3 regions of the Micromonospora sp. CNZ322 genome follow, and region 3 is predicted to be linked to each of the others. Evidence: riboswitches for the same ligand, from Rfam matches in the RefSeq annotation. Region 3 holds a riboswitch; each other region holds the start of a gene.
The links. A riboswitch is a leader RNA that binds a small molecule or an ion and turns the genes downstream of it on or off. The one in region 3 is predicted to bind cyclic di-AMP.
Positions count from the first base shown of each region.

Region 1: another riboswitch for cyclic di-AMP. It lies ahead of FB453_RS16705 (C39 family peptidase); the one in region 3 lies ahead of FB453_RS19110 (C40 family peptidase).
Region 2: another riboswitch for cyclic di-AMP. It lies ahead of FB453_RS04745 (coiled-coil domain-containing protein); the one in region 3 lies ahead of FB453_RS19110 (C40 family peptidase).

Region 1 is NZ_VITD01000006.1:168,598-178,374, forward strand. Features, by position in the region: gene FB453_RS16660 (acyl carrier protein) at 1-106, shown strand, start outside; gene FB453_RS16665 (AMP-binding protein) at 103-1,383, shown strand; gene FB453_RS16670 (SDR family NAD(P)-dependent oxidoreductase) at 1,376-2,131, shown strand; gene FB453_RS16675 (hypothetical protein) at 2,154-2,639, shown strand; gene pseI (pseudaminic acid synthase) at 2,670-3,722, opposite strand; gene FB453_RS16685 (glycosyltransferase) at 3,856-5,019, opposite strand; gene FB453_RS16690 (acyltransferase family protein) at 5,318-6,553, shown strand; gene FB453_RS16695 (hypothetical protein) at 6,646-7,068, shown strand; gene FB453_RS16700 (hypothetical protein) at 7,201-7,971, shown strand; cyclic di-AMP (ydaO/yuaA leader) riboswitch at 8,256-8,396, shown strand; gene FB453_RS16705 (C39 family peptidase) at 8,629-9,477, shown strand; gene FB453_RS16710 (alpha/beta fold hydrolase) at 9,601-9,777, shown strand, end outside.
Region 2 is NZ_VITD01000001.1:1,010,643-1,020,419, reverse strand. Features, by position in the region: gene FB453_RS04745 (coiled-coil domain-containing protein) at 1-911, opposite strand, end outside; cyclic di-AMP (ydaO/yuaA leader) riboswitch at 916-1,046, opposite strand; gene FB453_RS04740 (YibE/F family protein) at 1,213-2,583, opposite strand; gene FB453_RS04735 (metal-sensitive transcriptional regulator) at 2,882-3,178, opposite strand; gene FB453_RS04730 (heavy-metal-associated domain-containing protein) at 3,273-3,482, shown strand; gene FB453_RS04725 (hypothetical protein) at 3,496-4,443, shown strand; gene FB453_RS04720 (heavy metal translocating P-type ATPase) at 4,456-6,693, shown strand; gene FB453_RS04715 (Orn/Lys/Arg family decarboxylase) at 6,741-8,201, opposite strand; gene FB453_RS04710 (CsbD family protein) at 8,378-8,551, shown strand; gene FB453_RS04705 (ArsR/SmtB family transcription factor) at 8,713-9,060, shown strand; gene FB453_RS04700 (hypothetical protein) at 9,057-9,326, shown strand; gene FB453_RS04695 (alpha/beta hydrolase) at 9,452-9,777, shown strand, end outside.
Region 3 is NZ_VITD01000007.1:289,296-299,072, reverse strand. Features, by position in the region: gene FB453_RS19140 (BTAD domain-containing putative transcriptional regulator) at 1-2,667, opposite strand, end outside; gene FB453_RS19135 (LD-carboxypeptidase) at 2,919-3,857, shown strand; gene FB453_RS19130 (2'-5' RNA ligase family protein) at 4,019-4,609, shown strand; tRNA gene FB453_RS19125 (tRNA-Gly) at 4,710-4,783, opposite strand; gene FB453_RS19120 (pyridoxamine 5'-phosphate oxidase family protein) at 5,037-5,594, opposite strand; gene dcd (dCTP deaminase) at 5,694-6,272, shown strand; gene FB453_RS19110 (C40 family peptidase) at 6,337-7,377, opposite strand; cyclic di-AMP (ydaO/yuaA leader) riboswitch at 7,391-7,527, opposite strand; gene FB453_RS19105 (peptidoglycan recognition protein family protein) at 7,763-9,745, shown strand.

The sequences.
Region 1 (9,777 bases), on a different contig from region 3:
GGAGGACGAGACGGGGGAGGAGCTCAACTTCGACGCCCCCGGGCTGCGTCGCATCGCCACCGTCGGGGACGTCCTCGACTTCCTCGTCGAGCTTCAACACCAGTGACCGTCGCGACGTCGCGCCACCTGACCCCCGCCGGCCCGGAGCCAGCCGGTGTCGACAACCGGCTCGTCGTCGGTGGCGTCGCGCTGACCTGGCGTTCGCTGCCGACGCCCACCCTGCCCGACCCGGCGGCGGTGCTCGCCCGCTCGGCCGTGCACGCGCTCACCGCGGCGCGGCAGCACGCCGTGCACGGCACCGAGCTGCTGCTCAGCACCGCGAGTCGGGTCGACGCGGTGTTGCGCACCGAGCTGCTGACGGCCGGGTTCACCGTCGGCGTCCTCGACGACGACGGCGTGCACCCGAGCGCACCGGCCGGGCCGCGAGCCGCCGAGCCGGGTCGGCTCTGGCTGCTGACCTCGGGCTCCACCGGGCGTCCGAAGCGGGTCGGGCACACCCTCGACACGCTGACCACGGTGCGGGCCGACCAGCCTGAACGGACCTGGCTCTGCCCGTACGCCCCCGGCACGTACGCCTGGTGGCAGGTCGTCACCCTGTCGCTGACCCAGCCCGGTCAGCACCTGGTGGTGGTCGAGCCCGACGAGTTGGACGACTGGCCCACTGTCGCGGCCACCCACGAGGTGGACGCGGCCTCCGGCACCCCGACCTTCTGGCGGCGCACCCTCTACCGCGACGCCGAAGCGCTGGCCCGGGTGCCGCTGCGCCAGATCACCCTCGGTGGGGAGCCGGTGGACCAGGCGATCCTGGACCAGCTGCGGGAGGTCTTCCCGACGGCCCGGATCTCCTGGATCTACGCGTCCTCCGAGGCGGGTGCGTCCATTGTGGTGCACGACGGGCGGGCCGGGTTCCCGGTCGACTGGCTGGACCGGGAAACCCCGGGCCGGCCGACGCTCTCGGTCCGCGACGACGAGCTGGTGGTCACCTCCCCGTACCACGGGGCCGGTCTCGCCGGCCCGATCCGCACCGGCGACCGGGTGCAGGTGCTCGACGGCCGGGTGCTGATCACCGGCCGACTGGACTCCGACGAGATCAACGTCGGTGGTAGCAAAGTCTCCGCCGGCATGGTCCGCGGCGTGCTGACCGGGCATCCGGCGGTGGCCTGGGCACGGGTGACCGGCCGCCGTGCCCCGGTGCTCGGGCGGATGGTGGTCGCCGAGGTGGTCCTCGCCGCTGCCGACCCGTCCGGCGCTGACACCGGTGTGCCGGACGAGGCCGCGCTGGTCCGCTGGTGCGCCGACCGGCTTCCCGAGCACGCGGTGCCACGCCGCATTCGCGTCCTGACCGACATTCCCGTCAAGGAGACCCTGAAGAGCGATGTCTGAGCCAGCCGACACCCAGCTCGTCCCGCCCAGCTCAGTGGTCCTCGTCTCCGGCGGTTCCCGTGGCCTGGGCCTGGCCATCGTCACCGACCTGCTCGACGCGGGCGTACGCGTGGCCGCGTTCGCCCGCACCATCACCCCGGAGCTGGAGAAGCTCGCCGCCGAGCACCCCGACCGGGTGCACGTCGGCTCGGTGGACGTCACCGACCTGCGCGCCGCGCAGAGCTTCGTCCGAGAGGTGGAGCAGCGCCTCGGCCCGATCGACGGCATCGTCAACAACGCCGCCATGGGGCAGGACTCCCTGCACGCGCACACCGCCGCCGACGACATCGCCCGGATCATCGAGACCAACCTGACGGCCCCGCTTCAGCTGACCCGGTTGGTGATCCGTCGGATGCTCGCCAAGGGGCTGCGCGGGCGGATCGTCAACATCACCTCGATCTGCGGGCAGCGCGGGTTCCCCGGCCTGGTCGCGTACTCGGCCACCAAGGGCGGCATGGACGCCGCCACCCGCTCGCTCGCCCGCGAACTGGGCGGCCGGATGCTGGTCAACTCGGTCGCGCCCGGATTCTTCGCCTCGGAGATGTCCGCCGTGCTCGGTCCGACCCAGCTCGACCAGATCGTGCGCCGCACCCCGACCGGTCACCTGACCGAGCCGGTGGAGGTCACCCCGGTCGTGCGGATGCTGCTGCGGGAGCACACCAACATCAACGGCCAGGTCATAGTGGTGGACGGTGCCGCCGCCATCTGACCTGCGAGGTGTTCCCCTGCCGGTGCAACCAGCACGGCACGGCGGCGCGGCCGTGCCGCGTCCGGTGCCGGGGCTGCTCGTCGCCGCCGAGCAGCATCTGCGCATCGGGCCGCCGGCGGCGATGGCAGACGCGGTGACCCGCAGTCACCTCGACGATGGACGGTGCGTCGGCTGGTACGGCCCACCGGCGCCCGGCTGGCGGGTGGCCGTCGACGCGGAGCGCGCCGATGCCCCGGTGCCCCCGGCGCTGGCCCGCCGGTTCGGCACGGCGGACTTCTGGGCCCGCTGGACCCGGGCCGAATGCTGGTGCAAGTTGGCCGATGTGTCGGTGGCGGCCTGGTGGCGGCGCCATGGTCTGGGTACGCCGGCCGACGGATCGGCGATCTGGCGGACCCTCTGGGTGGCCGACCTGGTGGTCACCGTTGGCTTCGCCCCGACCCTCCCGCCCCGCGATCTTGCACTTTCTGACGCCGAATCGCGGCTTGCGCGCCTTTCGCCGGAACAGTAACTGCAAGATCGCGGGGCGGGGCGGCTGGGGTTAGACCTGGTCCCAGCTCAGGGGGGTGCCACGCGGGACGTCGGTGGTGAAGGCGCGGCCCAGGACCCGGTCGATCTCCACGGGCGCCAGCCCGCCGGCCGGCCGGATCGAGCGGACGTTGTGCGCGGTCACCGGATCGCCGGCCCGGACGTCCTCGACCACGAAAAGGGACCGGCGGAACCGTAGCCCCTCCCGCTCCGCGGGGGTCGGTCCGATCGCGGTGCCGCCCAGCGCCTCGTACGCGCGGCCGGACTCGGCGACCAGGGCCGTGAGCTCCGCCGGGTTCAGGGAGAAGTCCGAGTCCACGCCGCCGTCGGCCCGGTCCAGCGTCACGTGCTTCTCGATGAAGCAGGCGCCGAGCGCCACCGAGGCGACCGCCACCCCGATGCCGGGAGTGTGGTCGGAGAGCCCGACCGGCACGTCGAACGCGCCGGCCAGCACCGGCAACCGGCGCAGGTTGCTGTCGGCCGGCGGCGCCGGGTAGGACGCGGTGCAGGCCAGCAGGACGATGCCCGCCGCGCCGCCGGCCCGGGCGGTGCGTACGGCGGCGTCGATCTCGGCGACCGTCGCCATTCCGGTGGAGATCACCATCGGCTTGCCGGTGCTGGCCACAAGTCGGATCAGCGGCAGGTCGACCAGCTCCGACGAGGCGATCTTGTACGCGGGCGCGCCCAGCGACTCCAGCAGCTCCACAGCGGTCGCGTCGAACGGCGACGAGAAGACGGTCAGGCCCCGCTCGCGGGCCCGCTCGAAGATCGGGGCGTGCCACTCGTACGGGGTGTGCGCGCGTTCGTAGAGGCGGTACAGGTTCTCCCCGCCCCACAGCTCGTGCCCGCTGGAGATCCGAAACGCCGGGGTGTCGACGTCGATGGTGATGGTGTCCGGCCGGTACGTCTGGAGCTTGAGCGCGTGCGCCCCGCTCGCGGCCACCGCGTCGACGATGGCCAGCGCCCGGTTCAGATCGCCGTTGTGGTTGCCGGACATCTCGGCGACCACGAACGGTCGCTCCCCGGGACCGACCGCGTGCGGTCCGATCTTGATTGTCGCCGTCATTCCGACCTCTGCTCAGGTACGCCCGCACCGGGGTGCGGTGGTGCTGTCGTCGTCCACCCGGCGGGCGGACGACCTGGGAAATCAGGGCGCCGGGAGCCGCCCCGGCTCCCGGCGTGCTGTGCGGTGGGGTCGATCACAGCAGCCGGCCGACGGCCAGCGCGTCGCGCCGCTCCGGCGCGAGCCCACCGTCGCGCGTCGGCCCGGCGCTCGCCCCTCGCCCCGGGTCCTCGTCGGCGGCGAGCGAACCGCCGTCGGCGCCGACCGCCGGGCCGGGTCGACGCAGGCGACCAGCGACCCGATGGGCCTGGCGTAGCGCCGAGTACGCCACCCAGTCACCCCGCCCGACGAGGCGGTGCTTGAGCCCGGTCACTCCCGGGGGCAGCGGGTAGCCGCCGGTGGGCAGGTAGCGACGGTAGTGCGCGGCGGCCCGGTGGAAGAAGTCGCGCCGCAGGTGTGGGTGCAGCCGGCCGTCGTTGCCCACCACCACCAGGTAGTGGCTGATCATCAGCTCGAACAGCTCGGCCTGCAACCGCTCGTCCGGGTGCTTTCGGGCGACCCAGTCCATCAGCCGCTCGTACTGGGCGAAGGCGTCGAAGTGCCGGCCGCTGCGGGTGGAGGTGATGGCGCCCTGGCGGCCCTGGCGGTACAGGTAGCAGACCCGGTCCAGCACGGAGATCTTCTCGGCCCCGATCAGCAGGGGGTGGCTGAACGGGATGTCCTCGTACCAGCCGGGGAAGAACCGCAGCTCCAAGTCGTCCATGAAGTCCCGGCGGACCACCTTGTTCCAGGCGGTGTGCTGCACCCGCAGCAGCTGCGGCTGGTCGGCCAACCGGGTGACGCCGGTGATCCCGCGCAGCAGCGGGCTGCTCGCGTCGACCTCCCGCCGGCCGTCCTCGTGCATCCGCAGGTGGTCGAGCATCAGCACGTCGGGCTGGTGCTGGCGCAGCCGGTCCAGCACCGCCGCGATCGTGCCCGGTGGCAACCAGTCGTCGCTGTCGACGAACCAGACGTACCGGCCGGTGGCCACGTCGAGCCCGGCGTTGCGGGCCAGCCCCAGACCCACGTTGCTGCTCAGGTGCACGACGCGCACGCCGTCGCGGCTCACCGCGTACGAGCGGAGCATGTCGCCGCAGCCGTCCGGGGAGGCGTCGTCGACGGCGATCAGCTCGACCGCGTCCGACTCGCCCGCCGGGATGTCGGCCCGGATCGACTCGAGGCACTGGTACAGGTACGCCTCGACGCCGTACACGGGCACGACGATGCTCAGCAGCGGTGCGTGCGTCGGCTCATTGACCACGTCCGCCACCTTCGACGACCCGGGTGGCCGGCCCCGGAACCTGACGTTGCCGCCGATGGTGGACTCTCTGAACTCCCGCCCAGCGGAAGGTTAACGCCGGCCGATGGGCGTTTTCGGACCCGGGGATCGCGGGCTCGTGGGGCGGGTGGGATGCGTCCGGTTCACCCGGGAGTGACCCGGTAGGGTGCCTCGGTGCGGCCCTGCCGGGTCGTCGTGGGCGTCGCCGTCGCGTCGTCCGACGCCGCGACGAGGAGGCTACGACCGTGCTGGTGACCCTGCCGAGCGCCGGGATCCCGGCATGACGAGCGTCGCCGCGACGTCGGCCGCCCGGCCAGCACCCGCCCCGCCCCGGCTGCCCTCGCTGACCGGGCTGCGTTGGATCGCCGCGCTGCTGGTCTTCGGCTTTCACGCCGGCACCATGCGGATCATCGCCGAGCCGGACTACAAGGCCGTCATCGACGCGCTGTTCACCCTCGGCCTCTCCGGGGTGCAGTTCTTCTTCATCCTCAGCGGGTTCGTGCTGGTCTGGTCGGCCCGGGAGGGGGACTCCCGGCGTACCTTCTGGCGGCGGCGGATCGCCAAGATCTACCCGAACCACCTGGTGCTGTTCGCGGCGACGCTGGTGGTCGCCTGGTGGTTCGCCGACCCGGTCCTGCCGGCGGCCGCGTTGGAGAACCTGCTGCTGTTGCAGGCGTGGGACCCCCGGCCGGGCTGGTTCTACAGCATCAACACCGTCAGCTGGTCGCTGTCCTGCGAGTTCTTCTTCTACCTCTGTCTGCCGCTGGCGCTGCCACTGCTGCGCCGGGCCCGGCCGAAGCTGCTCTGGGCGCTGATCGTCGCGCTGCCGCTGCTGATCCTCGCGCTCTGGCCGGCGCAGGAGTTGGTGCCGGAGGTGAGCCGCTGGTGGTTCACCCAGATCTTCCCGCCGGTGCGGTCGCTGGAGTTCTGGTTGGGCGCGGTGGCGGCCGAGTTGATGCGCCGGGGGCTCTGGCGCGGTCCCGGACTGACAGTGGCCAGCGGGATCTTCCTGGTCACCTGGGTGGCGGCCGCGCAGTGGATCCGCGCCGAGCTGTGGACCACGCTGCTCGCGGTCGCGTACCTGTTGGTGATCACGGCGGCCGCGGACGCGGACGTGCGGGGTCGGCGCTCGCCGTGGCGGTCCCGGCCGGTGGTCTGGCTCGGTGAGGTCTCGTTCGCCTTCTACCTGGTGCACGTGCTGGTGATGACGAGCGTGCTGCGCTGGAGCGGAACCTGGGGGATCGGCTTCGCAGGTTGGCGTGGCCCGGCCGTGGTGCTCGGCTTCCTGGCGGCGAACCTGATCCTCGCCGGGCTGCTGCACCGCTTCGTCGAAACCCCGATGATGCGCCGGCTCGCGCCGCGCCGTGTGGCCCGTCCGGCGCCCGTCCCCCGACAACGCGCGGCCGGCGACGACGACGCACGAGACCCCGCGAGCAGCGCCCGCGAAGAGGTCGACGGACCTGCCGACGAGGTCGGTCGGGTCGGCGGTCGATCAACGTACGTCGACCTGCGCTGACAACGTCCACCCTGGTCAACGGGGCCGGCGCGGCGTGATCCGACACGCCCGTGGTCGGTGCGCCCGGGTCGGCGCGACGGTAGCGTGGGGACGTGCTTCCGGTCGCGTTCACCTGTCCGCTGTGGTGGGTGGCGCGCTGGGCGACTCGGGTGCTGACCAGCCTCGCCGTCGTCGCGGCCCTGGCGCTCGGCGCAGGCCCGGCCACGGCCGCCACGCCGACACCCGGCCCGGTACCGACGTCGAGCGCCGTGCCGGCCTCGGTCGCCGTCGGGTCGCTGGCGGCCTGCTACCGGCACTGCGAGGCACACAGTGCGGCCCGCCCGGGCCCGGCGATACCGCCGGAGGCCGCCGAGGAGCCGGTCCCGACATGGTCGGTCGACACGCTGGTGGCGCTTCCCGGCGATCAGGGCGCCATCGCGGCCGGCGTGCTGCCGGTCCGTGCGGCCGAATCCGACCGGCTGTCCCTCGTCGACGCAGCGGGCGGTCGGGTTTCCCGGGCCCCACCCGGTCGCTGAGCCACCGGGACGACCGTCCCGACACCGCTCCCTGTCGACCCACCCGCTCCCTGACCCGCCGACCCGTGGCCCGCCGTGGCCCGCTGGTCGCGCGGCTCCCCATCGCACTGCTCTCTCCCCGAGGTGCCGACCATGGAGACCGTCGTCTTCTACCAGTTCGTGACCGAGGTGCCGCAGGCCGCCGCCATCTGGTCGACGCTGTTCCTGCTGACCCTGGGCCTGCTCGCCGTGCTGGCCGCCCGCCCCGAACGGGACCGGCCCACTGACGACCCGCTCCCGGCCGGGCCCACTGCTCGGGAGCTGGCCGCCGCCGAGGCCGTCGACATGCGCCGCTACGCCGAGGAGGTGGCCGTCGCCGCGGCCGGTGCGGCCACCACCGCCAAGCGGTGGCGTGCCGCCTGGCTGACTGCTCAGGAGCAGCTGGAGCAGGCCAGCATCCGGTACGACGAGGCGGACACCGCCGCGCGTCGCTTCGCCGGCGCCGGGGCGTTGCCCACCCCGCAGACCCGGCACACCCCCGCCGAGTACGCCGCCCGGGAACGCTATCTGCACCGGGCGGCGATGGCGGCGTACTGGCGGGGCGACCTGACCATGGCGCAGCTCGGCGACGTGTTCGGGCACCGGCGCGGCTGGGATCCCCGGCGACACCCGGTCGAGCAGGAGGTGCTGATCAGCCGGGTGGTCCGGGATGCGCGGCTGGCCGACTACCAGGTGGCCGCCGACCGTGAGCGGGCCGCCTGGCGCGACGCGGAGTTGGCCGCCGAGTCGGCTCGTGCCCTCGCCGAGGAGGCGTACGCGGCGGCGGCCCGGCTCCGCCCGACCCTGGTCCCCGCGCGCCGCACGGTGGCCGGGGCGCTGCGTCCCGCCGTCGTGGCACGGTGGCGCCCGGCCCGGGTGGGTTGAGCCCAATCCGTGATGTGAGGCCGGTCACCTGATCGCGAAATGGGACGGCCGGCACGATCGGCGGGATTGTTCCCGCGATTGTGGTCGCGTTTTTTGCGGCCTGTCCGGTTGTCGCCCGCAGGCGTCGCCGTAACCGGTTGTCCCATCGAGTCACATCATCGCCAATACACGCAGAAATTGTCGCGCCGATGGGGGTTTACGCAGGTGAACCTGGCTTGGCAGGGGGTTGAGACGCCAGTAGTGTCGTCCCGTCCGGTGCGGTAACCGATCGCAAGACGCGACGCCGCATCGACCCGCTTAATCGTGATCAACGAACCGGGGACCCACCAGTAAGTCCGGGGTGAATCCGCGAGCCACGGCCCGCGGTAGGGCGTCTTCCCGCCCGAATCCGTCAGCTAACCCGGTAGGCGGTGTCGGAAGGAGTCCCATCCTCGTGCAGCACCTTTCCACCCCTCGGTTGTTCCCTCGCCTCCACGGCGCGGCGGTGCACCCGCTCATTCGTCCAGTCACGGTGAGCTGACCTCCCGGGTCATCGCCTTCCCCGCCCGGCCGCGCCGGGCGTTCCCCTGAGCGGTTCACCATCCGCGGACCACGGTCCGCGCGCTGGCGCCTGCCCGGATGCCGGTCCGGCCCCGGGTGCCGCTCTCCCCCCGATCCGTGGAGGACCCCGTGAAGCACACCCTGCAGCGTCAGCTCCGCCGTCTCGCCACCGAGCGCCCGTACCAGATCGTCGCCGCCTCCGCCGCGGCCCTCGCGATCGCCACCACCACCGGCGCCCTGCTCACCACTGCCGACGACGCCCCGGCCGGCCAGCGCACCGCGACCACTGTCGCCGAGATGCGCAGCGACGTCGCCGCCTCCCGCGGCGAGGCTCGGGACGCGTCCCCCTCGGCCAGCGCCGTGCCGACCACGGCCGCCCCGGCCACCAGCGCCGCGTCGCCCGCCGCGAAGGCCAGCAGCAACCCCGACCTGACCCGGAAGCCAGAGCGGCCGAAGCCGCCCGCGACCAAGGTGCTCGACTACGACTACGAGGCGCAGAACACGTACTACAACTGCGGCCCGGCGGCCACCCGGAACGCGCTCAGCGCCGCCGGCATCGACCGCACCCAGGAGCAGCTCGGCGCCGAGCTGGGCACCACCGAGATGGGCACCAACTCGGCCGAGGACACCACCCGGGTGCTCAACGCCGAGGTGAAGGGCTCCCCGTACCGGACCCGGATGTTCCCCGGCGCGCCCAGCCCGGCACAGATGGACCGCCTCCAGGCCGACGTGGTGAAGGCCATCACCGACGGCCGGGGCGTGGTGGCCAACGTCGTCGGGGACGCCACCGACACCGACGGCGGCTGGCACTCCTACGGCGGCGGGCACTACATCGCCGTGGTGGGCTACAAGGACAACGGTCGCACCGTACGGATCGCCGACTCGGCGAACCCGGCCGACCCGTCGTACTGGATCACCACGATCGACCTGGCCAACTGGATCACCAGCCGGGGCTACTCCGCCTGACCCGGGCACGCTGACCGCCGCGGGCACCGTCTCCCACAAGGGGCCGGCGCCCGCGGCGTTTGTCAGCGCGGTCCGTCATCGACGGCTCTCGTACCTGGCCGTGAACCGTGGGAGACTGCGGCCGTGGTGGAGAAGACGGGTGGTCACGCCGGCCGCAGGCCGGTTCTGCTGCTGCTGCACGGCATGGGAGCGACCGGGGACGTGTGGTTGCCCTGGGCCCCGTACCTTGAGCAGCACTGGCCCGGGCGGTGGCTGGCACCGGACCTCGCCGGCCACGGCTGGGCGTCGCCGCTGCCGGCG
Region 2 (9,777 bases), on a different contig from region 3:
CCGAGCCGGTCGGCGTTACGGATGAGGAACGCGGCGACGTTGTTGCCGTACGTCCGGGTGTCGTTGTTGTGCCACGGGGAGAACCCGCTCTTCTGTAGCGACCAGTCGCAGGCGCGGCCCTTCGGGTGCTCCCACGGCCCGCCAGGGCGGTAGCAGCCGACGAACCGGTTGAAGCCGGCCGCCTTGACCTCCTTGTACGCGTGCAGCGTGCGCGGCGTGATGCAGCCGGACGTGGTGGGGTCGTTCTCGCTGCACGACTGGGGCTTCCAGTCACCGTCGGCCGTGCGACCCGGGCCGATCTTCGCGACCTTGGAGGTGGCATCCACCAGGCCGCCGGTGAAACCCTTGCCGCCGACGAGGGAGAGCGCCTTGTCGGCCTCGCTCTTGCGCTTCGCCATCAGGGCGGTCTGCTTCTGCTGCTCGCGGACCTCGGTGTCGAGGGCCAGCTTGGCCTGCTCGGCGCGGGCCTTCACCTCGTTGACCTCGGAGAGCTTCTTCTCGTTGACCATGTTCATCTCGTCGAGCATCCCGGCGCGCTGGACGAACGAGTCGGGAGCATCGCTCTCCAGCAGCATCGCGACCGCGCCGATCCGGCCGGTCCGGTACGCCTGGGCGGCGATCTGCCCGACCTGTGGGGCCAACGCGTCCAGGTCGGCCTTTGCCCGGTCGACCTCTGCGGCCAACTCGCCCTGCCGCTTCTTGGACTTGTCCAGCTTGGACTTTGCGGCGGAGTAGTCGCGGTTGGCCTGCTCGATGACGTCGTTGAGCAGCTTGGGCTCGCCGTCCTCCTCGTGCCCGGACGGTGTGGGGGTCGTCGGGGCGGCGTGCGCCGGGAGCGGCCCGGCGAGCACGGTCAGTGCGGCGATCACGGCCACCACGGGAGTCAACCAGCGGCGTAGGGGTGCCGTCACAATGTTCCCTTCCGTCGACCGCCGACCGGGTTAGCTGACGGGTTCGGGGCGGAAGTGGCCCCTACCGCTGACGCGGATTCACCCCAGGCACCTGGGTCCCCGGCTCGCCGGCTGGCGATTGGGCGGTGGCACCGCAGGCGCCGCTTCGCGCCTTCATCGGTAACCGGCAGCGAGGTTACCCGAGAGTCGACCGGGTGAGCTACGCCTGGATGCCGACCAAAAGCGTCATTTCGCCATAGCGTTGAGTGACCAGTGACGCGGTTCTCAGGGTGGATGCCCGATCTGGTCACGCTGAGGAGTGTCACCATGCCGTATCCGTGCTCCTGTTCGACTCCGGCCACCGGTCGGTGGCCTCGGATGGGGGTGCGGTCCGCGTCCGGGCCGGCTCGTCGGAGCTGGCCGTTCGCGGTGAGCTGAGTGCGGCCAGTGCCTCGCTGCGGTCCGGCTGGGGCCGGGGCGCGGGAGCGTCGGTGGATGCCGTGGCAGCTGTACGCCCGGCGGCGGTCACCACCGCGGCCAGCCCGGTGGTCAGCGGCACGGCAGCGATCAGACCGAGGGTGGCGACTGCGCTGCGGACGATCTCCTGCGCGAGGAACTCACTGGTGAGGATCTGCCCGATCGGTCGCGAGTCGGCGGTGAGCAGGAGCAGCAGGGGCAGTGACGCGCCTGCGTACGCCAGCACGATGGTGTTGACAGTGGAGGCGATGTGCGCGCGGCCTACCCGGGTGGCGGCACGGTACAGCTGCAACCGGGTCAGCCCGGGGTTGGCGTTCGCCAGTTCGGTGACGGTGGCCGCCTGGGTGACCGTCACGTCGTCGAGCACCCCGAGCGATCCGATGATGATCCCGGCGAGCAGCAGGCCGTGCAGGTCCACGTCGCCCTGGAACATTGACAGGGTGGTGGCGTCCTCGCTGCCGAAGCCGGTGAGGTGGGTCGCGGCCGTGGCGATGGTGGCGAGCACGCCGGTCAGCACGAGGCTGCCCAGGGTGCCGAGCACCGCGACCGAGGTCTGTGCGGTGACCCCGTGGGTCAGATAGAGCACCACGAACATGATCAGGGCCGCACCGACCACCGCCACCAGCAGCGGTGGTTTGCCGGCGCTGATGCCCGGCAGCACGAAGGTGAGCAGGATGGCGAAGCTGGCGGCCAGTCCGGCGAGCGCGGCCAGGCCTCGCCACCGACCGAACGCGACGATCGCGGCCGCGAAGATCACCGCCAGCCACACCATCGGGGTGCCGCGTTGGTGCTCGGCGATGTTCCAGTTGCTGGTGGTGGGATCGGTCGGGTCGGCCAGCTCGACCAGGATGACCTCGTCGCCGACGTCGACCCGGGGTGCGCCGGGCCCGTCGGGCACCGGTGTCCGTACCTGCTGGCCGGCGGTCGGCCCGTCGTCCACCCGCACGTCAACAGTGCCGCACCGCCCGTCGCCGACCCTCGGTGTGCCCTCGGGAACTGACGGCACCGGCGGGCACGGCTCGCTCACCACCCGGGTGACGGTGCCGGGGTAGCGCGGCACGTCCGCGCCACCATCGGTCTGCGGTGACCCGCCGCGCGGCCAGAGCAGCACCGCTGCCAGCACTGTGGCGACGAAGAGGGGTACCACCGTCACGACGAGGATCCGTCTCACCCTTGGTGGGGCGGACGGAGCACTGTGAGTGTGGTCGGAACCCAAAGCGAGACTCCCAACGATCCGGTGCGGGATACGGGTCAGCGGGCCTGGCGGTTCACCGTTGCGGTGGAAACGCGGCGGACGGCGGGGCGGATCGCTGCCTGACGACCGCTTGATCACGGACGGTCAGTGCTCGGCCCGGTCGGCCGGGGGCGACGCCACGACGTGGCGGCGCGGGTGCCCGACTGCGCAGCGGCATTCGGAGGGCCATCGTGGGAGATGCTAGCCAGCCCTCCCGGGGCCTGCAGGTCGTGGCGGAGTGTCGGGCGGCCGAACCGCCCGCGCGGCGGACCTCGGGCGGTCAGCCGCGCTTCATGAGCCGGCCGACCGCCGCCATCATCTCGGTGGCCATCTCGTCGGCCCGACCCTCGGCGGCGCCCTCGTGCATGCAGTGCCGGGCGTGCCCGTCGAGCAGCCCGAGGGCCACCTTGTCGAGGGCGGCCTGGATGGCGGAGATCTGGGTGAGCACGTCGATGCAGTAGCGGTCGTCGTCGACCATCTTCTCGATGCCCCTGACCTGCCCCTCGACGCGGCGGAGCCGCGCGAGCAGCTGGTCCTTGCTGGCGGTGTATCCGCGGATCGGGGTGGGTGCGGTCATGTCCACCAGGATAGCGTACCCCTAGGGGGTATGGTACGGTCGGTTCTGTTGAGATACCCCCACCGGGTACCGGTACTGCAAAGGAGACGATCCAATGGTCAACACGACGTACCAGGTCCAGGGCATGACCTGTGGGCACTGCGTCAGCGCGGTGAGCGCCGAGGTCGGCGCCATCGCGGGCGTGCGTGACGTCCAGGTCGACCTAGCGGCCGGCCGGGTCACCGTCAGCAGTGATCAGCCGCTGGACACCGCGGTTGTCCGAGCCGCAGTCGACGAGGCCGGCTACGACCTCGTCGACGCGTGATCGGCGGGTCGGCGTGCGTACCGTGACGAGACTGGCCGGGTTCGCCGTGGGCCTCGCGGCGGTGTTCGGCGCGACGTACGGGGTCGGCCGGGTGGTCGACCGCGCCCCGGTGGTCGAGGGCCGGCACGACGGCGACGCCGCCCATGCGACGGGCGAGCACGACGAGGCGGCCGACCGGCTCCCCGGCGGCCTGCTCGTCTCCGACAAGGGCTACACCCTCCAACCGGTCGCCGCCCAGGCCGGCGAGTTCGCCTTCCGGATCGCCGGCCCGGACGGCCGCCCGGTCACCCGCTACGACGTGGCGCACGACAAGCAGATGCACCTGATCGTCGCCCGTCGGGACCTCTCCGGCTTCCGTCACGTCCACCCCGAGCTTGCCCCGGACGGCACCTGGCGGGTCGACACCCCGCTGGCCGGCCCCGGGCAGTGGCGGGCGTTCGCCGACTTCGCCCCGACCGGGGGTGAGTCGCTGACCCTCGGCGTGGACGTGACCGTCCCCGGCGAGTTGACCGAACGGCCGTTGCCCGCCCCAGCGACCAGCACCACCGTCGACGGCTACACGGTCACCCTGACCGGTGCGCCGCAGCCCGGCCGCACGTCGTCGCTGACCCTGACCGTCACCCGGGACGGGCAGCCGGTCACCGACCTGGAGCCCTACCTGGGCGCGTACGGGCACCTGGTGGCACTACGTCGGGGTGATCTGGCGTACCTGCACGTGCACCCGGACGGGACGCCCGGCGATGGCCGCACCCGGCCCGGTCCGGCCGTCACCTTCCTCGCCGAGGTGCCCTCGGCCGGCAGCTACCGGCTCTACCTCGACTTCCAACACGGCGGGAGGGTGCACACCGCCGAGTTCACAGTGGTCGCCGGCGCCGCCCCGACCGGAGACGTCCCCACTCCGAGCGGACCCGCACCGACCGGCGGGACCGACCACGGCACCCCCGGGCACGGACACAACTGACGGGACCAGACGATGACCACCACCAGCAGACCGCTACCTGAGGCGCCGAACCGGATCGAACTGGCGATCGGCGGGATGACCTGCGCCGCGTGCGCCGCCCGGATCGAGAAGAAGCTCAACCGGATGGACGGGGTGAGCGCCACCGTCAACTACGCCACCGAGAAGGCGACCGTCCGGTACGCCGACGGGGTCACGCCGGACGACCTGATCGGGACCGTGCAGAAGACCGGTTACACGGCGGCGCTGCCGGCCCCGCCCAGCGCGGAACCCCCGGTGGACCCGTTGCGGGGACCGCGTACCCGGCTCTGGGTGTCGGTGGTCCTGAGCGTGCCGGTGGTCCTGCTGGCCATGGTCCCGGCCTGGCAGTTCGACTACTGGCAGTGGTTGTCGCTGACCCTGGCCGCCCCGGTGGTGGTCTGGGGTGGGCTGCCGTTCCACCGGGCCGCCTGGACCAACCTGCGGCACGGCGCGGCGACCATGGACACCCTGGTGTCGCTCGGCACCCTGGCCGCGTTCGGCTGGTCGCTCTGGGCGCTCTTCCTCGGTGACGCGGGGATGCCCGGGATGACGCACCCGTTCCGCTTCGACATCACCCGGACCGACGGCGCCGGCAACATCTACCTGGAGGCGGCCGCCGGGGTCACCGTGTTCATCCTGGCCGGTCGCTACTTCGAGGCCCGGTCCAAGCGGACGGCCGGCGCCGCCCTGCGCGCCCTGCTCGACCTCGGCGCCAAGGACGTGACGGTGCTGCGTGACGGCGTGGAGACCCTGATCCCCGTGGACCGGCTCGCCGTCGGTGACCGGTTCGTGGTCCGCCCCGGGGAGAAGATCGCCACCGATGGGGTGGTCGACGAGGGCACCTCCGCTGTCGACGCCAGCATGCTCACCGGTGAGTCGGTGCCGGTCGAGGTCGCCCCGGGTGACGGCGTGGTCGGCGCCACGATCAACGCGGGTGGGCGGTTGATCGTCACCGCCACCCGGGTCGGCGCGGACACCCAGCTCTCCCGGATGGCCGACCTGGTGGAGCAGGCGCAGAGCGGCAAGGCGGCCGTGCAGCGGCTGGCGGACCGGATCTCCGGGTTCTTCGTGCCGATCGTCATCACCCTCGCCGTCGGCACGCTCGGCTGGTGGCTCGGCACCGGGGCCGGCCCGACCGCCGCGTTCACCGCCGCCGTGGCCGTGCTGATCATCGCCTGTCCGTGCGCGCTCGGCCTGGCCACCCCGACCGCGCTGCTGGTCGGCACCGGTCGGGGCGCCCAGCTCGGCGTGCTGATCAAGGGCCCGGAGGTGCTGGAGTCGACCCGCCGGGTGGACACCGTGGTGCTCGACAAGACCGGCACCGTGACGACCGGCCGGATGACACTGGTGGACGTGGTGCCGGCGAGCGGTGTGGACCGGGCCGAGCTGCTCCGGCTCGCCGGGGCGGTGGAGGCCGCCTCCGAGCACCCGATCGCCCGCGCGGTCGCGGCCGCTGCCACCGATGGGGGCGCGCTGCCCCCGGTGACCGCCTTCGGCAACCTCGAAGGGCTGGGGGTGACCGGCACTGTCGACGGACGGGCCGTGCTGGTCGGCCGGGTCCGGCTGCTGCGCGAGCGCGAGATCGACGTACCGCCGGAGGTCGAGTGGGCCGTGCGCGACGCGGAGGCCGCCGGCCGTACGGCGATCGTCGCCGGCTGGGACGGACGGGCCCGGGGGGTGCTCACTGTCGCCGACGTGGTCCGGCCGACAAGCCGGGCGGCGGTGGCGCGGTTGCGTGGGCTGGGGCTGACTCCGGTCCTGCTGACCGGGGACAACACCACAGTGGCTCGCGCGGTCGCCGCCGAGGTGGGCGTCGACGAGGTGATCGCCGAGGTGCTGCCGGCCGGGAAGGTCGACGTGATCAAGCGGCTCCAGGCCGAGGGACGGTCGGTGGCCATGGTCGGTGACGGGGTCAACGACGCCCCGGCGCTGGCCCAGGCCGACCTGGGGCTGGCCATGGGCACCGGCACCGACGTGGCGATCGAGGCGGCCGACCTCACCCTCGTCCGGGGCGACCTGGACGCGGCGGTGGACGCCATCCGGTTGTCCCGACGCACGCTCGGCATCATCCGGGGCAACCTGTTCTGGGCGTTCGGCTACAACGTGGCGGCCCTGCCGTTGGCCGCCGCTGGGCTGCTCAACCCGATGATCGCCGGTGCCACGATGGCGCTGTCCTCGGTCTTCGTGGTGGCCAACAGTCTGCGGCTGCGTCGGTTCCGTTCGGCCGTCTGACCTCCCTGGCCCGCAGGGCGGGCACCCGGCCCGCCCTGCGGCACGCCTCAGCCGGCGTGAACCCGCACCGTCTTCAACTCCGAGTCGGCGGCGTCCGGGATGCTCATCCCAGCGGCCAGGCCGGTACGCAGGTATTCGACCACCGCTTCGTTGATCACCTCGCCGGGCAGGACGGCCGGCACACCGGGCGGGTACGGGGTGAGCATCTCCGCGGCGACCCTGCCGACCGCCTGTTCGGCCGGCACCTGCTCGGCCCGGCCGAAGAAGGCGTCCCGCGGGAGCATGGCCAGTTCCAGCCGCAGTTCGTCCGGGGTCGGCACGGATGTCGGCGTGGCCCTGGGCAGCCGGTCGGCGGCCTCGGTCAGCGCCCGCAGGCCGTCCAGCAGTGGGCTGGTGGTCTCGTGGCTGTCGGCGTGAGTGAGGGCCAGGGTCATCCGGCGGTGGTCGGCCAGTGCCAGGTTGACGTGCCGCTCGCGGTGCAGCCAGTCGACTGCCTGGAACCCGCTGATGCCGAGTTCGGAGACGTCTATGACGATCTTCAACGGGTCGGTGTCGGCGGCTCGCTCCGGGCCGAGGAGACGATCACCGAGCACTGTGAGGCCGGGAAGCGCGTCGATGGCCTCGCGGGTCTCCTGTGCGAGGGCGAGAGCGGCGGTAAGCAGGTCATGGCCGTGTTCCACCATCTGTCGGCGCCAGCCGTCCAGTGCCGCGTAGATCAGCGGCGAGGAGCTGGTGGTGCCGAGCATGTCCTCGCGCTGGCTCAGCACACTGGGGTCGATCCGTTCACCCTGAAGGTGGAAGACCGAACTCTGCTCCAGGCCGCTGCCCATCTTGTGCACGCTGGTGACGCAGGCGTCCGCGTCGGCGTCCATCGCCCACTGCGGGAGGTCGGGGTGGAAGGGCAGGTGCGCGCCCCACGCCTCGTCCACCAGGAACGGCTTGCCCTGCTGGTGGCAGACCTTGGCGATGGCGGCCAGGTCGGCGCAGGTGCCGTAGTCGGTGGGGGTGACGACCAGAACGCCCTTCGCGTCGACGTGACCGCTCAGCGTCTCGGCCACCGTGTCGGCGCCCGGCGGGTACGTCAGGTGCAACTCCTCGTCCCACCGGGGCTCGATCCAGACCGGTTGGATGCCGGCGATGATGATGCCGGAGATCACCGACTTGTGGGCGTTGCGATTGATCAGCAGCTTCTCTTCCGGGCCGGCCACCGAGATCATCAGTGTCTTGACCGAGAGTGAGCTGCCGCAGGTCGAGAAGAAGGCGTGCTCGGCGCCGACCGCGTCGGCCATCAGCCGTTGCGCGGTGCTGAGCACCTCGTGGGTCTGCAACCGGTCGTCGAGGCCGTTGTTGGTCATCACGTCTGCGGCGAAGAGGTCGCGGCCGAGCACCGCGAGGACCCGCTCGTCGACGCCCCGACCCTGCTTGTGGCCCGGCGGTGTGTAGTTGATGTCTCCGCGTTCCCGGTAGGCGACGAGGGCCTCCAGGATCGGGGCCGATGACTGGTCCATCGACTGCTCCCTTCCAGCGTCTGCCCTGCTATCCCTTCCCCTGGTCGGCTCCGGCCAACCGTCGGTCCGTCGCCGTGTCGGCGCCCGGCGGCGGGTCGGCGGCCGCAGAGATGGTTGGGCTGGTGACGGTGGGGGTACCTCTGTGGTTGTAGCGACGCTCGCAATGGAGGTTGGCAATGGGTTTCGACGACAAGATCAACAACGCCACCGAGGACGCGACCGGCAAGCTGAAGGAAGGCGCCGGTCGGGCCACCGACAACGAGCAGCTGGAGGCGGAGGGTCGCACTGACCAGTCCACCGCCAAGCTCAAGCAGGCGGGCGAGAAGATCAAGGACGCCTTCAAGAGCTGACGTACGACGTAACCCGCACGCCGGGCCGGTGATCATCACCGGCCCGGCGTGCTGTGTGTCCGCCTCTTCGCCGACCCTGAGATCCCCCTGATTCCGCTTCTGTTCCGCACCGCAGCACGCCGACACCTGCTAACTTTCCTTGGCATGTGCAAGGGCTGGTTATGAGCAGCGCTCCACCGCCGACCGGCGACGACCTGGTCCGGGTGCTGGCCACCCTGGCCAACCCGCACCGGCTGCGGGTCGTCGCCGCGTTGGCCCGCGAGCGTGCGTACGTCAGCGGGCTGGCCCGGCAACTGGGCATCAGCCGAGCGCTGTTGCAGGTCCACCTACGGAAGCTGGCGGCGGCCGGGCTGGTCACCGCCCGCCTGGAGTTGTCGGAGGACGGGAAGGCCATGAACTACTACGAGGTGGAGCCGTTCGTGCTCACACTCACCCCCGCGGTCATCGCGACTGCGGTCGAGACGCTGACAGTGCCCGACTCGGGCGAGCAGCCGGGAGCACAGCGATGAGCGAGCACGACTGGACCGAGGTGGTCGGCGCGATCGGCATCTTCGCCTTCCTGATCAGCGTGGTCACGGTGACCGTCGTGCAGCTCGCCAAGACCCGGCGGGCCCGGTACGAGGCGGACCGGGCGGACGACTACCGCCAGCTCGCCGAGACGGCAGCTCAGGCCCAGGCGGAGAACGCCCGACTGCTCGCGGCGATGGACGGTCGGCTGGGCGGGATGGAGACCCGGATGACCACGCTCGAACGCGTCCTGCGCGAGGTCGACTGACCCGGCGGACGAGAGCGGCCCCGGGCCGTCGAGCGGCTACTCGACGGCCCGGGTGGAAGCAGCATCACCTCGCCCAGTGGGCGAGTTTCACCGGCAACGCTCCCTCGAGGAGAGGACAGCACCTCATGCTGCGCGTACGCAAATCCGCAGTCGGCTGGGCGGTCGCCCTGGCCCTCACGGCCGCCGGCCTGGCCCCGGCGAGCCCGGCCGCCGCCCGACCACAGCCCGCCCCGACGATCGACTGGCGGCCCTGCGCCGCGGACACCAGCGCCGAGTGCGGCACCCTGTCGCTGCCGGTGGACTGGAACCGACCCCAGGGTGAGCGCTTCGACCTGTCGCTGGCCCGCCGGGTCGCCAAGCCGGCCATCCGGGAAGGCGCGCTGATCTTCGGCCCCGGCGGGCCGGGCGACAGCGGTGTCGACCGGGTGGTGAACGGCAGCTCCCGGTTCAG
Region 3 (9,777 bases):
TGCCAACGCACCCGGCCACGTGACCCGCGCCGCGCATCGCCGCGCCTCGGCCATGACAGCCGCGCTGGACTCCTCATCACCAAGCAACCAGTACAGCTGAGCCTGCCGGGACCGTATCCGGATGATGTCCTCGACGGTGCCGACCTCGGTGACGACCGCGGCGGCCTCTTCGTAGTGCTCGCACGCACCGGCGAACTCACCGCGTACGGCAATCAACTCCGCCAGCTCGGTCAGGGCGAAGGAGATCCCGAACCGTTCGCCGAGTGCCCGGAACTCGGCGAGCGCCGCCACGAGATACGCCTCCGCATCCCGACCGTCCTGGCCGAAGATGATCCGCATCTTGCCGAGTTGCAACCGGGCCAGTGCGCGTACCCAGGGATCCTCGTCGTTCAGCAGCGGTTCCCATGCGGCCAGGATCGCGTCCGGGGCTCGCAACATGCGTTCCAGCGGGACGACGAGCGCCATCCCCGGGTGGCTGCCGTGACTGCGTTGGCTGAACTCGTACGCCTTGTGGATCCACTCCGCCGCATGGTGTTCGTCGCCCGGTCCCGAGTTCACGAAGAGCACGACGAGCGCGTACACAGTGGCCCGGATCTCGTCGCTGACCTCACCAGGCGTCTCAGTGGCCGCCGTGATCAGCTCCATGCCTTCGGTCCGGTGGCCACCGAGCCACCAGTACCAGCCGGCGCCCGCGGCCAGTCGCATGGCCGCGGGCGCTTCACCGGCGGCGAGGGCCCCGCGCATCGCGGAACCGATGTTGTCGTGCTCAACTTCGAGAGCGGCGAGCCATTTCACCTGGTCCGCGCGGCGAAGCTGCGGCTCGGCGGTCTCGGCCAGTTCGGTGAAGTACGTCAGATGCGCGTGGCGCGCCAGGTCCGATTCCCCCGCCTCGACGAGGCGGTGCGCGGCGTACTCCTTGATCGTGCCGAGCATCCGGTAGCGCAGGGTCTCGTCGCCCTCGGCGACCAACAGCGACTTCTCGGCCAGCGCGGTGACCAGTTCGAGCACGTCCTCCGGCTCGACCTCGTCGCCGGCGCAGACCCGTTCGGCCGCTTCCAGACTCACCCCGCCCGAGAACACCGAGAGCCGGCGCAGGACCGCCCGTTCCGCGTCGGTCAGCAGCTCCCAACTCCAGTCGACCACCGCGCGCAGCGTTCGGTGCCGGGGCAACGCGGTACGGCTTCCGCCGGTCAGCAGACGGAACCGATCGTCGAGCCGCCTGGCGAGCTGGTCGATGGACATGGTGCGCAACCTGGCGGCGGCCAGTTCGATCGCCAACGGCATCCCGTCCAGCGCCCGACAGATCCGCGCCATCGTCGACAACGTGAGATCGTCGACCACCAGATCCCTCCGCACCGCGACCGCTCGGTCCCGCAGCAACCGGACAGCGGGAGAGGTTTCGATCTCGCTGGGGTCGGCGTCGACGTCCGGCAAGGCCAGTGGCGCGACCGGCCAGAGCGCCTCGCCAGTGATGCCGAGCGGTTCCCTGCTCGTCGCGAGGATCCGCAGTCGCCGACACTCCCCGAGCAGCCGGTCGGCGAGCACCGCCGCCGACTCGATCACGTGCTCGCAGTTGTCCAGGATCAGCAGCGCCTCCCGCTCGCGGATCGCGGCGACGAGCCGGTCGATCAACTCCATGCTCGGTGCCTCGCCGAGCAGAGCGTCCCGAAGTCCGAGCCCCGTGAGCGTCGCCTGCACGACGTCACCGTCCGCGCCGATGGCGGCGAACTCGACCAGCCAGGCACCGTCCGGCAGGTTGTCGAGCATTCTGCGCGCGGTTTCCGTGGCCAGCCGGGTCTTCCCGGAGCCACCCGGCCCGATCAGGGTCGTGAGCCGGTGTTCGGCGACGAGCGCGCCGACCTCGGCGACGGCCTCGTCCTTACCGATGAAGCTGCTCAACTCGGCGCGAAGGTTGGTCTTCCGGTTCTCCTCGCGGCGTTGCACCTCACCCCGCAGGAGCGCGACGTGCAACGCCGCGAGTTCCGGTGAGGGATCGACGCCCAGCGCGTCGGCCAGGGCCTCGCTCGTGCGCTGATACACGAGCAGCGCCTCGTTGTCTCGGCCGCTCGCCGCGAGGGCCCGCATCAACGCGAGAACCAGCCGTTCCCGCACCGGGTGCGCGGCCACCAGGTCGGTCAGCTCCGCGACCAGCTCCGGCCCGCGGCCGAGGCTGACCTCCACGTCGAAGCGATCCTCCAGGGCGGTCAGACGCAGCCTGTCGAATCGGGTGACCGCCGCGTCGAGCGCGATGCTGTCGACAAGACCGACGTCCTGCATCGCCGCACCGCGCCACAGGTCGAGGGCCTCGCGCAGCCGCCGTACCCGCTGCGGGCCCTCGTCATCGCGAGCCAGGCCAACGAGGCGTTCGAACCGTACGGCGTCGACGACGTCGGGTCCGACCAGCAACCGGTAACCGTCCGTCTGTCCCTCGATCGACCCCTCCGGCAGCGCCTTCCGCAGCCGGGAAACCAGGCGGTGCAGGGCGTTCGCCGCGTCGGAGGGCGGATGTTCGCCCCAGATCCAGTCGACGAGGGTCCCCTTCGGGACCACGTGGCCCGGGTTGAGCGCGAGGGCGGTCAACAGCCCGCGCAGCCGCGCGCCCGGCACGTCAATGAGGGTGCCGACGTCCGTGCGAACCTCGAATGGACCAAGCATCCCGACCTGCACCTGGCAGATCTTGCCATGAACATGAGAAGCGTCCGTGTCGCCCGCCAGCGGCTGTCGGGGCGGAGGAGAAACGCGTGAAGCTCCTGGAGCCCGTTCCGAAATGAGATGCGCACCGGCTGGCCGACCTGTTGGATCTCGACATGGCGCATGAGTTCGTTCGTCCTCGGAAAGCACGCCCGGGGGACCACCTCGCGGTCCTCTCGCCGTCCTTCGCTGCGCCCGGTGCCTATCCCGGGATCCACGAGCAGGCCATGCGACGGCTTGCCGACCTGACCGGCCTCGTCCCGGTCGAATACCCCACCACCCGCCAGGTGGGTGCGAGCGCGGCAGCGCGGGCGGCGGACATCAACGCCGCCTTCGCGGACCCCCAGGTACGCGGCATTCTCGCCGTCATCGGCGGCGACGACCAGATCACCGTCATCCCCCACCTGGACGGCGACCTGGCCCGCGCCGACCCGAAGCCGTTCCTCGGCACCAGCGACAACACCAACCTGCACCACTGGCTCTGTGGCCTCGGCATCGCCAGCTTCTACGGCGGATCCTCCCAGGTGCACCTCGGCCCCGGGCCTGCCGTCGACGACATCCACGTCCGGTCGCTGCGGGCGGCACTGCTCACCGGGGAACGGCTGGAGATCACCGACCCGGGTGAGTCCGAGGACATCGGCATCGACTGGGCAGACCCGCAGGCGTTGAAGTCGTTCGGAGAGCGCGAACCGACGGAGCCGTGGAGCTGGTACGGGCCGCCCCGCGCGGTCACCGGCCCCACCTGGGGTGGCTGCCTGGAGGTCATCCAGTGGATCCTGACGGCGGGACGCTTCCCCTTTTCCCCGGAGGCCCTGCACGGTGGGGTGCTGATCATCGAGACGTCGGAGGAACTTCTCCCCGCACGCGAAGTCGGCTGGATCGTCCGATCACTGGGTGAACGCGGCTTCCTCAGCGCCGTCGACGCGGTCCTGGTCGCCCGTCCGCCGGTCTCCGACCACACCCGTCGACCCCCGGCCGCCGATCGGGCACGGCTACGCGAGCAGCAGCGCGACACTGTCGTCGACGTGGTGAGCCGATACAACCCCGAGGCGGTCGTCTGCGTCGGGGTCCCATTCGGCCACACCAAACCACAGTGGATCCTTCCCCACGGCGGCCCGATCACCGTCGACGGCGTGGAACGCCGGATCTTCGCCGACTACCGATAGGGCCGTCCTTCCTCGCCGCACGAACGTGGTCCCGAGACTGAGAACGGGAGCTTGCACACCACGCCCGTCGACTCTGCTGTTGGCCGAGCTCGATGCCGTTCTGTGGGTGCGGCGTCCTCCTGCGGCGGGCTGCGAATCCGGTGGACCGGCACCCATCGTCGTTGGAAACTGCGGGGATGGAACCGACACAGACGGCCCTCATCGTGCCGATACCCGAGGCCGAGGAGGCGGTGGGCCGGTTCCGGGCATCGCTCGACCGGGCCGCCGGGTGGGGCGTGCCAGCGCACGTGACAGTCCTCTACCCGTTCCTGCCCCCGCAGCAGATCGATGAGCAGGTCTTGGCGGTGCTGCGCGAGACCATTGCCGGGATACCGCGGTTCGAGGTCGCACTGACGCACGTCGGCTGGTTTGGTGACACGGTCGTCTGGCTTGCTCCGCAGCCAGATCGCCCGTTCCGGCAGCTCACTGCGGCGGTGTGGCAACAGTTTCCCGAGGCGCCGCCTTATGCCGGGGCGCACGGTGACGTGGTGCCACACCTGACCATCGGTCACGACGCCGCCAAGCCCACGCTGAGCCACGCCGCGGAAACCATCTCCGCACACCTGCCGATCCGCACAGCCGTCGACCGGGTCCGGCTCATCGCCGGAACGCCGGACGTCAGCCCTTGGCGCACCGTCTGCGAGATCCCGCTGAGCGACACACCATCTGCGCCGGCTGGTACGGGATTCGAAGCGGCCCCAGTGAGAAGTTGAGGCCCGGCACGTGGTCCCGTTGCTGGGCCGCCGGGTGCTCGTGGTCCAGGAACATCGAAGGCCCTGACCGGGACTCACGTCCTGATCAGGGCCTTCGCAGTGGAGCGGGTGACGGGAATCGAACCCGCACTGTCAGCTTGGGAAGCTGATGTTCTGCCATTGAACTACACCCGCAAGCGGCACCACTGTACCCGAGTCGTCGAACCCGTGCACCCAGGTACCCCCGCCGGCCGCAGGTGTCCCCGTACCGCTCCGCCCGGGTTGATCCACTCGGCTTTCTGGAAGTCGGGGCATCCGGAGCGCTGGGACACCGCGATTTTCTTGAAGTCGAGTTGATCACCGCAGGCGGCGGGCGGCGGTCTGGTACGGGTGCCCTGGTGCCGGCTCCGTTACGACGGAGCCGGCACCGATGATCTTCCGGCCGTGGTCAGGCGGCCGTGCACTGGACGTCACGGCTGAGGCGGGTCGGGCGGGCCTGCGGGACGGCGAGGGGCGCGGCCACCGCCGACGGGGCGTTTGGGTCGAGCCAGACCCGAACGGCCGGCCGACCCGGCGCGAGGCCCGGGATGCCAGCGATGTGCTGCTCGCGGCGGGTGAGCATGGCCACGTCGACCGTGAACTCGAAGAGCCGCCAGTCGACCTGCGGCTCGGCCCGGGCGCTGTGCGCCAACTGCGCCACGAGGACCGGATCGGTCACCGGACGGGCACGCCCCGCCACGTACGCCTCGTCGTCGCTCTCCTCCGCGGGGAACGAGTGCAGCGCGTAACGGCCGTCACGTTCGAGGTCGCGGCGCTTGGGCGAGTCGATGATGAAGCAGAACAGCCCCTCGGCGGTGATGACCGGGGAGACCGGATGGACGCGGGGCCCGCCGTCGGCACGGACCGTGGCCAGATAGCCGAAGCCCGGCCCGTATTGCTGGAGGAGAACGCGGATCCCGTCGGCGAGTCGGGGCTCGTCGGCGGCGAATTCGGACCAGGAAGCCATGTGGGCATTCTATCGAACAAATGTACGAGCAGCGACCTCGACGCGCTGGTCACCGGCACCGAATCCGGGCACTTTTGGCTACGCGGCTATGGTGGTCCGATGCTGCTCTCCGACCGTGACCTGGTCTCCGAGATCAAGGCCGGCACGCTGGGCTTGGAGCCGTTCGAGCCCACCCTGGTCCAACCGTCCAGCATCGACGTCCGACTCGACCGGCTGTTCCGGGTCTTCAACAACCACCTCTACACCCACATCGATCCCGCGATGCAGCAGGACGACCTGACCTCGGCGGTCGAGGTCCCCGACGGCGAGCCGTTCGTGCTGCACCCGGGGGAGTTCGTGCTCGCCTCGACGCTGGAGGTCATCTCGCTGGGTGACCAGCTCGCCGGCCGACTTGAGGGCAAGAGCTCCCTGGGCCGGCTCGGGCTGCTCACGCACTCCACCGCCGGCTTCATCGACCCGGGCTTCTCCGGTCACGTGACGCTGGAGCTCTCGAACGTGGCGAACCTGCCGATCACCCTGTGGCCGGGCATGAAGATCGGGCAGCTCTGCATCTTCCGGCTCTCCTCACCGGCCGAGCACCCGTACGGCTCGGTGGTCTACGGCTCGCGCTACCAGGGCCAGCGGGGGCCGACGCCCAGCCGCGCCTGGCAGCACTGGCGCACCTGGCCAACCCGCTGAGCTAGAACCGAGACGACGAGGGCCCGCCGCGACCGATCGCGACGGGCCCTTCGATCACTCGGGGTCAGCCTGGACGGCCATAGCTGTGGATCGGGCCGTCGTCGACCTTCTTCATCTTGACCGGCTGGCCGGCCTGCGAGGCGTGCACCACCCAGCCGCCGCCGACGTACATGCCGACGTGGTGGATGTCGCTGTAGTAGAAGACCAGGTCGCCGGGGCGCAGGTCTCCCTTGCTGACGTTCTTGGTGACCCGGCTCTGTGCGGCGGCGTTGTGCGGCAGCGACACGCCGGCCTTCGCCCAGGCGGCCAGCATCAGCCCGGAGCAGTCGTACGAGTTCGGGCCCTCGGCACCCCAGACGTAGGGCTTGCCGATCTGCGCACAGGCGAACTTGACAGCGGTGCCCGCGGCGCCGCCGGGGTAGCTGCCCGGGCAGGGCGCCGGGCGCAGCGGACCGCCGCCGCCGCTGCCGTACACCTTGAGGCGCAACTTCTGTAGGCGGTCGATCTCGTCGTTGATCTGCTTCTTCTTCGCCGCCAGCTGAGCTTCCGTGCGGCTCAGCTGGGCCACCATCTCGTCCAGTGGCGCCTTCTGCGCGGCCAACTGGTCGCGCAGGTCGGCCACCTGGCGTACGTCCTTCTGCTGGTTGTGCGCGAAGCGGTCGAGCATTTCCAGCTGGCCGACCACCTCGCTGGGCGACCGGCTACCCAGCATCGCGTTGACGGTCGAGACGTTCTCACCCATGTAGGCGCGCACGGCCAGGGCGCTGACCTTGTTCATCGCGGCGTCGACCTGGCGCTCGAGCGGAGTGATCCGGGCGGCCAGCGCGTCGGCCTGCTTGCGCTTCGCGGCGAGGTCGGTGCGGGTGGCGTTGTGCCGTTCGATGATCGGTTCGAGCTTGTTCCAGTCGGCGTCGATCTGGCGCTCGATCTCGGCGACGGACGGGTCGGCGTGAGCCGCCGTGGCACTGCCGGTCAGAACGACGGCGATGCCGGCCAGCGCGGCGAGTGCGGTGGTGAAGCGGGACCAGCGTGGGCGCGGCACGATCGACGCCGGGCCGGCTGATGCCGACCGCTCGGACGACGGCCGCGGGGCATGGAGTGCCACCGGGGTTCCGTACTCCTTCTTCCTGACCGCCTACCGGGTTAGCTGACGGGTTCGGGCGGGAAGTCGGCGCCCTACCGCAGTGGCTGCGGATTCACCCCGAGGGACCTGGGTCCCCGGTTCGTTTCGGAAACGACTCGGCGGTGTCGGTCCGTTACCGCCCGGGCTGGGCGGAGCTGCTGTCGGGCCGACGAATGACCAGAGTAGAGACGCTTGTTACCGATCCGCAACCCGTGCGGCAGTGACACTCCGTACGGATTGGACTAGGTCACCGACCGTGTGTGAAGAATTCTTTCCGCATGCTTCGATAGATGGAAAGGTATTGACGCGACCTCCCGGACGGCGCGATGGTGACCTGACCTCACTCCGCGAGAATCTAGGGGGTTCGATGCACCATCCAACCCTGTCGACCGGCTGGCGCGCGCTGCTCGCCGTCACAGTGATCGCCGCCGCGACCACTGTGCCACTCTCCGTCGACCCGGCCGCCGCCGCGCCCACCACCGACCGCCAGCAGCAGTACGCCGCAGCGGCCACCGAGTACGGCGTGCCGGCCGTCGTGCTGCTCGGCGTCTCCTACCTGGAGTCGCGCTGGGACACCAACGCCGGCACACCGAGCACCAGTGGCGGCTACGGCCCGATGCACCTGACCGACGCCCGGCACGTGGCCGCCCTACCCGGGCGCGGCCACCACGACGCCGGTGCCGAGGACCCACGCGGCGACGACTCCCGTCCCACCCGGGTGCCCGCGCCCCGGCCGGTCGAGGCACCCGCGCCGTCCACCGCCGCGTTGCAGACCGTCGACACCGCCGCCACGCTGACCGGCGCCACCCCCGAGGCACTGCGCACCGACGCGGGCCTCAACATCCGGGGTGGGGCTGCGCTGCTGAGCGCGTACCAGAGGGATCTGGGCGCGCCGGTCGGCGCGGACACCGACCCGGCGGCCTGGTACGGCGCGGTCGCCCGCTACTCGGGCGCGGACAGCGCCGACGCCGCGGCGGCCTTCGCCGACGAGGTCTTCACCACCATCGGCGCGGGCGAAGTCCGGGTGACCGACGACGGCCAGCGGATCACCCTGCCGGCCCGTGTGGTGCGGCCCGAGCGTTCCTGGTTGGACCGGCTGGGCCTGCGCCGCCTGGCCCGCCCGGACGGGGTGGAGTGCCCCCGCACCATCTCCTGCGAGTGGATCCCGGCGCCCTACGAAGCGTTCGGCGACGGGGACTACGGCAACCACGACCTCTCCGATCGACCCGCCCGGCAGAAGATCGAGTACATAGTCATCCACGACACCGAGGCGAGTTGGGCCACGACCCTGAAACTCGTCCAGGACCCGACCTACGTGAGCTGGCACTACTCGCTGCGCTCGGTCGACGGGCACATCGCGCAGCACGTGAAGACCAAGGACGTCGGCTGGCACGCCGGCAACTGGTACGTCAACGCGAAGTCGATCGGGCTGGAACACGAGGGCTTCGCGGCGCAGGGCACCTGGTACACCGAGGCGATGTACCGGACCTCGGCGAAGCTGGTCCGGCACCTGGCGCTGCGGCTGGGCATCCCACTGGACCGCCAGCACATCATCGGCCACGACAACGTGCCCGGCACCATTCCCTCGACAGTGCGGGGAATGCACTGGGATCCGGGCCCGTACTGGGACTGGACGCACTACTTCGACCTGCTGCACGCACCTCGACTGGACACCGGCACCCCGGCCACCGGAATGGTCCGGATCGACCCGGACTACACCACCAACCAGCCGGCGTTCACCGGCTGCGTCACCCCGGGCGTGCCCTGCGCGCCACGCGGCTCCTCGGCGGTGGTGCTGCGCAGCGCACCGTCCGCGGACGCGCCGCTCGTCAACGACATCGCGCTCCGCCCGGACGGCAGCCCGAACACGATGACCGTGTCGGACCACGGGGCCCGGGCATCCGCCGGGCAGACATACGCGCTGGCCGGGCGGCAGGGCGACTGGACGGCGATCTGGTACCTCGGGCAGCGGGCCTGGTTCCACAACCCGGCGTCCGCGCCGACCGCCAGTTGGACCGTCGGCGTCGTGGCCACGCCGAAGCCCGGCCGGACCACCGTTCCGGTCTACGGACGGGCGTACCCGGAGCAGTCCGCGTACCCGGAAGGGGTGCCCTACCAGGCGATCTCGCCGCTCCAGTACACCCTGGCCGCCGGGCAGCGGTACGCCGTCGGCGCGGTGCTGGCCGGCGAGTACTACCGGGCCAGCACGTTCGACGGCTCCTCGCCCGGCGACTGGACGGTGATTCGCGGCAAGAACCGGTACGCGCAGATCCAGTTCGGCCACCGGATCATGTACGTCGACCTCGCCGACGTGCAGCTGTTGCCGTCCCCGGTCGGCGCGCCGCGCTGAGAACCACGAAGGCCCCCGGTCGGTGACCGGGG